DNA from 2 places in the Streptomyces sp. WI03-4A genome. Region 1 is predicted to be linked to the other one. Evidence: riboswitches for the same ligand, from Rfam matches in the RefSeq annotation. Region 1 holds a riboswitch; the other holds the start of a gene.
The links. Region 1 has a riboswitch for glycine ahead of gcvP (aminomethyl-transferring glycine dehydrogenase). Riboswitches for the same ligand answer to the same signal wherever they lie in the genome.
Positions count from the first base shown of each region.

Region 2: another riboswitch for glycine. It lies ahead of gcvT (glycine cleavage system aminomethyltransferase GcvT); the one in region 1 lies ahead of gcvP (aminomethyl-transferring glycine dehydrogenase).

Region 1 covers NZ_JARAUO010000001.1:610,609-614,254, reverse strand. The annotation lists partial or broken gene PV343_RS02835 (DNA polymerase IV) at 1-1,411, shown strand, start outside; gene PV343_RS02830 (PRC-barrel domain-containing protein) at 1,333-1,704, opposite strand; glycine riboswitch at 1,824-1,918, shown strand; gene gcvP (aminomethyl-transferring glycine dehydrogenase) at 2,093-3,646, shown strand, end outside.
Region 2 covers NZ_JARAUO010000019.1:48,689-52,334, forward strand. The annotation lists gene gcvH (glycine cleavage system protein GcvH) at 1-125, opposite strand, end outside; gene gcvT (glycine cleavage system aminomethyltransferase GcvT) at 241-1,359, opposite strand; glycine riboswitch at 1,549-1,646, opposite strand; gene PV343_RS20300 (AAA family ATPase) at 1,819-2,493, shown strand; gene PV343_RS20305 (enhanced serine sensitivity protein SseB) at 2,568-3,359, shown strand; gene PV343_RS20310 (enhanced serine sensitivity protein SseB C-terminal domain-containing protein) at 3,540-3,646, shown strand, end outside.

The DNA of each region.
Region 1 (3,646 bases):
GAGCCTGCGCGGGAAAGCCGTCGTCGTGGGCGGGCTCGGGCCCCGCGGTGTGGTGGCCACCGCGTCGTACGAGGCGCGTGTCTTCGGGGTGCACTCGGCCATGCCGATGGCCCAGGCGCGCCGGCTGGCGCCCAACGCCGCGTACCTCGTGCCCCGCTTCACCCTCTACCGGTCGATCAGCGAGCGGGTCATGGCGCTGCTGCGCGAGCTGTCACCGCTGGTGGAGCCGCTGAGCCTGGACGAGGCGTTCGTCGACCTGGAGGCCGCCGGAGCGGCCTGGGACGAGGCTTCGGCGCGGCTGGCCGGGGGGAAGCTGCGCGCGGACATACGGGCGGCCACGGGCCTGACCGGGTCGGTGGGTCTGGCGGCCTCCAAGATGCTCGCGAAGATCGCCTCCGAGCAGGCCAAGCCCGACGGGCTCGTGCTCATCGAGCCCGGGACCGAGCGGGCGCTGCTGGGCCCCATGTCGGTGCGGACCCTGCCCGGGGTCGGTCCGGCCACCGGGGACCATCTGCGGCGGGCCGGGATCAGCACGGTCGAGGAGCTCGCCGAGGCGGGGGAGGACGAACTGGTCCGCCTGCTGGGCAAAGCGCACGGGCACGCGCTGTACGCGATGGCGCTGGCCCACGACGAGCGGCCCGTGGTGGCCGAGCGGGAGACCAAGTCGGTGTCGGTCGAGGACACCTACGACGTGGACATCCACGACCGGACCCGGGTCGGACTCGAGGTGCAGCGGCTCGCCGACCGGTGCGTGGGGCGGCTGCGCGGTGCCGGGCTGTCGGGGCGGACCATCGTGCTGAAGGTGCGGCGCTACGACTTCTCCACGCTGACCCGATCCGAGACACTCCGCGGGCCCACCGACGATCCGGCGGTGATCCGGGAGGCGGCCGCGCGTCTGCTGGAGGCCGTGGACACCACGGGCGGGGTGCGGCTGCTCGGCGTGGGGGTCTCCGGGCTGGCCGACTACACCCAGGAGGACCTGTTCGCGCAGGCGGCGCAGCCTTCGCGAGCGGCGGAGACGGAGGAGGAAGCAGCAGGAACGCCGGGATCACAGGGAGGACAGGGAGCGGAGGGCGGGGCCGTCACGGAGCGGCCGGAGCCCGCGGAGCGGCACTGGCGGGCCGGCCAGGACGTGCGGCACGCGGACTGGGGGCACGGCTGGGTGCAGGGCAGCGGCCTGGGCCGGGTGACCGTGCGTTTCGAGACGCCTCTGTCGGAGCCCGGGAGGGTGCGGACGTTCCGGGTGGAGGAACCCGCGCTGGAACCAGCGGATCCGCTGCCGCTGGTGCCGGACGCGGACCCACTGCCGCAGGGTTCGCCGTGAGGGGCCGCTCAGGTCTCCTCCGTGCCCGCCAGCTTGCCGAAGTCGTGGTCGGGGAACGCGCGGGGCGGAGTCACGTCGAGACCGTAGTGGTGGTAGAGCTGCAGTTCCTGTTCGGGGGAGAGGTGGCGGCCGACGCCGAAGTCGGGAGCGTCCTTGATGAGCGAGCGGTCGAAGGGGACCTGGAGGGTACCTGCCACCAGTTCGCTGGGCTCGAGGGGCACGAAGGCGTCCCGGGAGAACAGGCCGGTGCGTATGGCCGCCCACTCCGGCACGCCCGTCGCGTCGTCGAGGTACACCTCGTCGATCGTGCCGATCTTGGTGCCATTGCGGTCGAACGCCTTGCGGCCGATCAGGTTGCGCGGATCGATGTCGGTCTGCACGGTCCCTCTCCCTCCAGCTGGTCGCAACTCATCCGTAAGCACAACAAAAGAGCACATTCGGGTAGGCGGCCACTCGAGGGCTCGGGCGTTGACCTCGCTGGTAGGCTGACAACGGCTGCTGACCCCGTGCGGGAGAGTCCTCCGACCACCTCGGAGGCGCCGAAGGAGCAAATCCTCCCCGGAATCTCTCAGGCCCACGTACCGCACGGACGAGGTCACTCTGGAAAGCAGGGCGGGTGTCGACGGCGTCCGCTCTCACCGACGGTGAAAGCCGGGTCCCTCGGGCGCCCGGTGAAGCTCTCAGGTTGAGATGACAGAGGGGGAGGCCGTCGGGACACCCGCGCCGGGGTGTCCCTCGAAGGTCGCGTCAGACCAGGAGGCCTCCGCAATGACCGCCCATCGCATTCCGCTCTCCGAGCTCGAAGCGGGTATCCCCTTCGAGCAGCGCCACATCGGGCCCGACCAGGAGGCACGGGCCAAGATGCTCGCGCAGGTCGGCTACGGCTCCCTCGACGAGCTGACCGCCGCCGCCGTTCCGGATGTCATCAAGAACGCGGACGCCCTGGACCTGCCGGGCGCCCGCACCGAGGCCGAGGTCCTCGCCGAGCTGCGCTCGCTCGCCGACCGCAACCAGGTCCTCGGTTCCATGATCGGGCTCGGGTACTACGGGACCTTCACCCCGCCGGTCGTGCTGCGCAACGTCATGGAGAACCCGGCCTGGTACACGGCCTACACCCCGTACCAGCCGGAGATCTCGCAGGGCCGTCTCGAAGCCCTGCTGAACTTCCAGACGATGGTCGCCGAGCTGACCGGCCTGCCGACCTCCGGCGCCTCCCTGCTGGACGAGGGAACCGCCGCCGCCGAGGCGATGTCGCTGTCCCGGCGCATGGGCAAGAACAAGAAGGGCCTGTTCCTGGTCGACGCGGACGCCCTGCCGCAGACCATCGCCGTCATCGAGACGCGCGCCGAGCCGACCGGCGTGGACGTGGTCGTCGCCGACCTCAGCGACGGCATCCCGGCCGACATCGCCGCGCGCGAGATCAACGGCGTGCTGATCCAGTACCCGGGCGCCTCCGGTGCCGTACGCGACATCAAGCCGGTCGTCGACCAGGCGCACGAACTGGGCGCGCTCGTCACCGTCGCCGCCGACCTGCTCGCGCTCACCCTGCTGACCTCCCCGGGCGAGCTGGGTGCCGACATCGCGATCGGCACGACCCAGCGCTTCGGCGTCCCGATGGGCTTCGGCGGACCGCACGCGGGCTACATGGCGGTGCGCGAGAAGTTCGCCCGCAGCCTGCCCGGCCGTCTCGTGGGCGTGTCCGTCGACGCCGACGGCCACAAGGCCTACCGCCTCGCGCTGCAGACCCGTGAGCAGCACATCCGCCGTGAGAAGGCCACCAGCAACATCTGTACCGCGCAGGTGCTGCTCGCCGTCATGGCCGGCATGTACGCCGTCTACCACGGCCCCGAGGGCCTGCGGACCATCGCCCGCCGCACCCACCGCTACGCCACGATCCTCGCCGAGGGCCTGAAGGCCGGCGGCGTCGAGATCGTCCACGGCGCCTACTTCGACACCCTCACCGCACGCGTCCCGGGCAAGGCCGCCGAGGTCGTGGCCGCCGCCCGCGCGGGCGGCGTCAACCTGCGCGCGGTCGACGCCGACCAGGTCTCGCTGGCCTGCGACGAGACGACCAACCGGGCCCAGCTCGCGGCCGTCTTCGCCGCCTTCGGTGTCGAGGGCGACATCGAGGCCCTGGACGCGGCCGCCGGGGAGGCGCTGCCCGAGGCGCTGCTGCGCACCGACGACTACCTGGCCCACCCGGTCTTCCACGAGCACCGCTCGGAGACCGCGATGCTGCGCTACCTGCGCCGGCTCGCCGACCGCGACTACGCGCTCGACCGCGGCATGATCCCGCTGGGCTCCTGCACCATGAAGCTCAAC
Region 2 (3,646 bases), on a different contig from region 1:
GCGTAGACCACATCGCCGAGCGCGTTGGCCGCGAACTCGGTGATGCCGACCGTCGACACGCCGTTCTCGGCGGCCGACAGCCACTCGTGCTCCTTGCTGTAGCGCAGCTGCTGGGGGTTGCTCATGGCCTGAATTCTCCTGTACGCGCGGGAGTGCTGATGAAGGGGGGACTGCCGGACCTGCCCGGAGGCAGGCGGATGTGCGCAGGGTCACGCCGCGATGACGGACCGCGCCCAGTGTCTACTTCTGGCGCTTGTAGAACGGCAGTGCCACGACCTCGAAGGGCTCGTGGCTGCCGCGGATGTCCACGCCGACGCCCTCGGTGCCCGGCGCGGCGTGCGCCGCGTCGACGTACGCCATGGCGATCGGCTTGCCCAGGGTGGGGGAGGGGGCGCCGGAGGTGACCTCGCCGATCACCGCGCCGCCGGAGACGACGGCGAACCCGGCCCGCGGGATGCGGCGGCCCTCGGCGACGAGGCCGACCAGGACGCGCGGCGGGTTCTGCTCGGCCCGGGCGGCGGCCTCGGCCAGCGCCTCACGGCCGACGAAGCCGCCCTCCTTCTCGAACTTCACCACCCGGCCGAGACCGGCGTCGAACGGCGTCAGCGCGGTGGTCAGCTCGTGCCCGTACAGCGGCATGCCCGCCTCAAGGCGCAGCGTGTCCCGGCAGGACAGACCGCACGGCACCAGGCCGGCGCCCTCGCCGGCCTTGGTCAGCGCCTGCCACAGCTCGACCGCGTGCTCGGGCTTCACGAACAGCTCGAAGCCGTCCTCGCCGGTGTAGCCGGTGCGGGCGATCAGCGCGGGGACGCCGGCGACGGTGCCCGGCAGGCCCGCGTAGTACTTCAGGCCGTCCAGGTCGGCGTCCGTGAGCGACTTCAGGATGCCGGGGGACTCCGGGCCCTGGACCGCGAGCAGCGCGTAGGTGTCCCGGTCGTCGCGCACCTCGGCGTCGAAGCCGCCGGCGCGCTCGGTCAGCGCGTCCAGCACCACCTGGGCGTTGGAGGCGTTGGCCACGACCATGTACTCGGTCTCGGCGAGCCGGTAGACGATCAGGTCGTCCAGGATGCCGCCGTCGGCCTGGCAGATCATGGTGTAGCGGGCCCGCCCGACACCGACGGAGGCGATGTTGCCGACCAGGGCGTGGTTCAGCAGGGCCGCGGCGCCGGCGCCGGTCACCGTGATCTCACCCATGTGGGAGAGGTCGAAGAGGCCGGCCCTGGTGCGCACCGCGACGTGCTCGTCGCGCTCGGAGCCGTAGCGCAGGGGCATGTCCCAGCCGGCGAAGTCGGTCATCGTCGCACCGAGCGAGCGGTGGAGGGCGTCCAGCGCGGTGTGACGGAGTTCGGTACTGCTCATCGGTCGGTCGTCTCCCAGGGCGATGGGGGTCCCCCCGTGCGAGCGCAGCCGAGCATGGGGGAAGGCGAGGTCGTTCCTCCCCATCTGTCATCGGAACCTGAGAGGTTCGCCATGATCCCCGCGAAGGGGTGGTCACGGCTTGCACCTTGGGTGGGGCCACTGTCGCAGCGGCCCGCTTTTCAGATGTGCCTCGCCCGCGCGGTAACGGTGCCTGAGAGATTCAAGGGAGGGACTTGCTCCTTCGGCGTCCCAGCGAACAGGGCTGGGAACTCTCCCGCGCGGATTCAAACGGCCGGTATGCAGTTGGCGGGCACATCATTGCACGCCACGCCCCCGCCCGTCAGGGCCCGCATCTGTAACCGACCTGTGGCAGTACGCGTACCGAACCGCGGGACCCGACGCATTACCTTCTCTTTAACGTCGCAGGGCATGGGATCGGTCGAGCCCCAGGGGAGGACGATGACGGTGAACAGGACCACGGCCTATCTCACCACCGCGGGCGTCGCGGTGCCGGGACAGCCCTCCGCCCCGGCCCTCGAGCAGCGCGCCGGGCGCCCCGTACCCGCCGTGCGCGACCTGCGTGAGCGCGCCGGTCGCGGCCCGCGCGCCCTGCTCTTCGGGCCGCGCGACGTGGTGGTGGTCACCGGCCTGCCCGGCAGCGGCAAGTCCACCCTGATGCGCCGCGCGGTCCCCGGGCCGCGCGTCGACTCCCAGGACACCCGTGACCGCTGGGACGCCCGGGTGCCCCGCGCGCTGCCCTACGCGTTTTACCGCCCCTTGGTCCGCCTCGCGCACTACGCGGGGCTGCGCCGCGCCCTGCGCTCCGGCGAGGGCCTCGTGGTGCACGACTGCGGCACCCAGTCCTGGGTGCGCGCCTGGCTCGCCCGCGAGGCCCGCCGCCGGGGCGGCACCCTGCACCTGGTCCTGCTCGACGTGCCGGCCGGGACGGCCGAGGAGGGGCAGCGCGAGCGCGGCCGCGCGGTCTCCCGGTACGCCTTCCGCCGGCACCGGCGCACCACCTCCCGGCTGCTGCGCGCCGTGGAGCGCGGCGAACCGCCCGCGGGCTGCGGTTCGGCGGTGCTGCTCGACCGCGCCGCGGTGGACGTCCTGCAGCGCATCGACTTCACCGGCTGATCGGGCCCTGGCCTGTCACGGGCACCCGCTAGCCTTCTGATCCACAGGCACGGTTCCCAGCAGGCGGTAGGCAGATGGACTTCCCGGCGGACGTTCCCGCGGACTTCCCGGCACAGACGCACCCCCACCCGCACGGCGGTTGGCCCGGCAACGAGCTGGAGGAGGTGCTCTCGGCCTCCCTCGGCATACCCACGGCCGGCGGCCGGATCATCGAGGTGCTGGGCCGCAGCTTCGTGTGGATCCCGCTGCCCAACGGCGGCGGCCCGGACAGCGGCCCGCTCGACCTGCCCACCATGGAGATCGACGGCCAGGTGTTCGTCCCGGTCTTCAGCTCCGAGGAGCAGCTGCGCCAGGCGGCCGGCTCCCACATGTCGTACACCATCGCCCCCGCGGTGGAGTTCGCCCGCGGCCTGCCCCCGCAGGCCGGGATCGCGGTGAACCCCGGCGGCGTGGTGGGCGTGCCGCTGCCGCCTGAGGCGGTGGCCGAGGTGTGCCGCTCCGGCCGCACCCCGCTCGACGGTCCCAGCACGGGCGGCCGGGTCCGCCTCTTCGAGCCCGACTGGCAGGACGACCCGGTCGACTTCCTCGCCGCGGCCGCCGCCGAGTTCGCCGGGACCGGCGTGGTCGTCACCGCCCGCCGCTGTCTCGCGGCGATCGAGACGGCCGACCCGGTCATGTTCGTCGGGGTGGAGCTCTCCCAGTGGGAGGGCGACCTGCGTGCCCTGCCCCTGGAGGCCCTCGGCCGGGCCCTCGGCAAAGTCCCGGTCAAGTGGCCGGTCAACCTGGTCCTCCTGGACGTTGCCCAGGACCCGGTCGGCGACTGGCTGAAGACCCACGTCCGGCCCTTCTACCAGTACGGCCACTGAAAGCCGGCGTGGCGACCGAGGGGCGCGGGGAACTGCGCGACCGGCCGGGACCGACCCGCACCCGCGCACGAACACGGGGCCCCGAGCCCTTGGGCGCTTAAGCTGTCTCCACACACAGGGCAAGAACCGAAGGGGCGGTACGGACAGGTGAGCGCGAGCCCAAGCGGCAGCGTCGAGCACATGCTGCGCCAGGTCACCCCCGGGCGGTACGACGCCTACGAGGCACTGCTGCGCGCCCTCGCCACCCCCTCCTCCGGCCAGATCTGGATGCTCCTGTGGCACGGCCA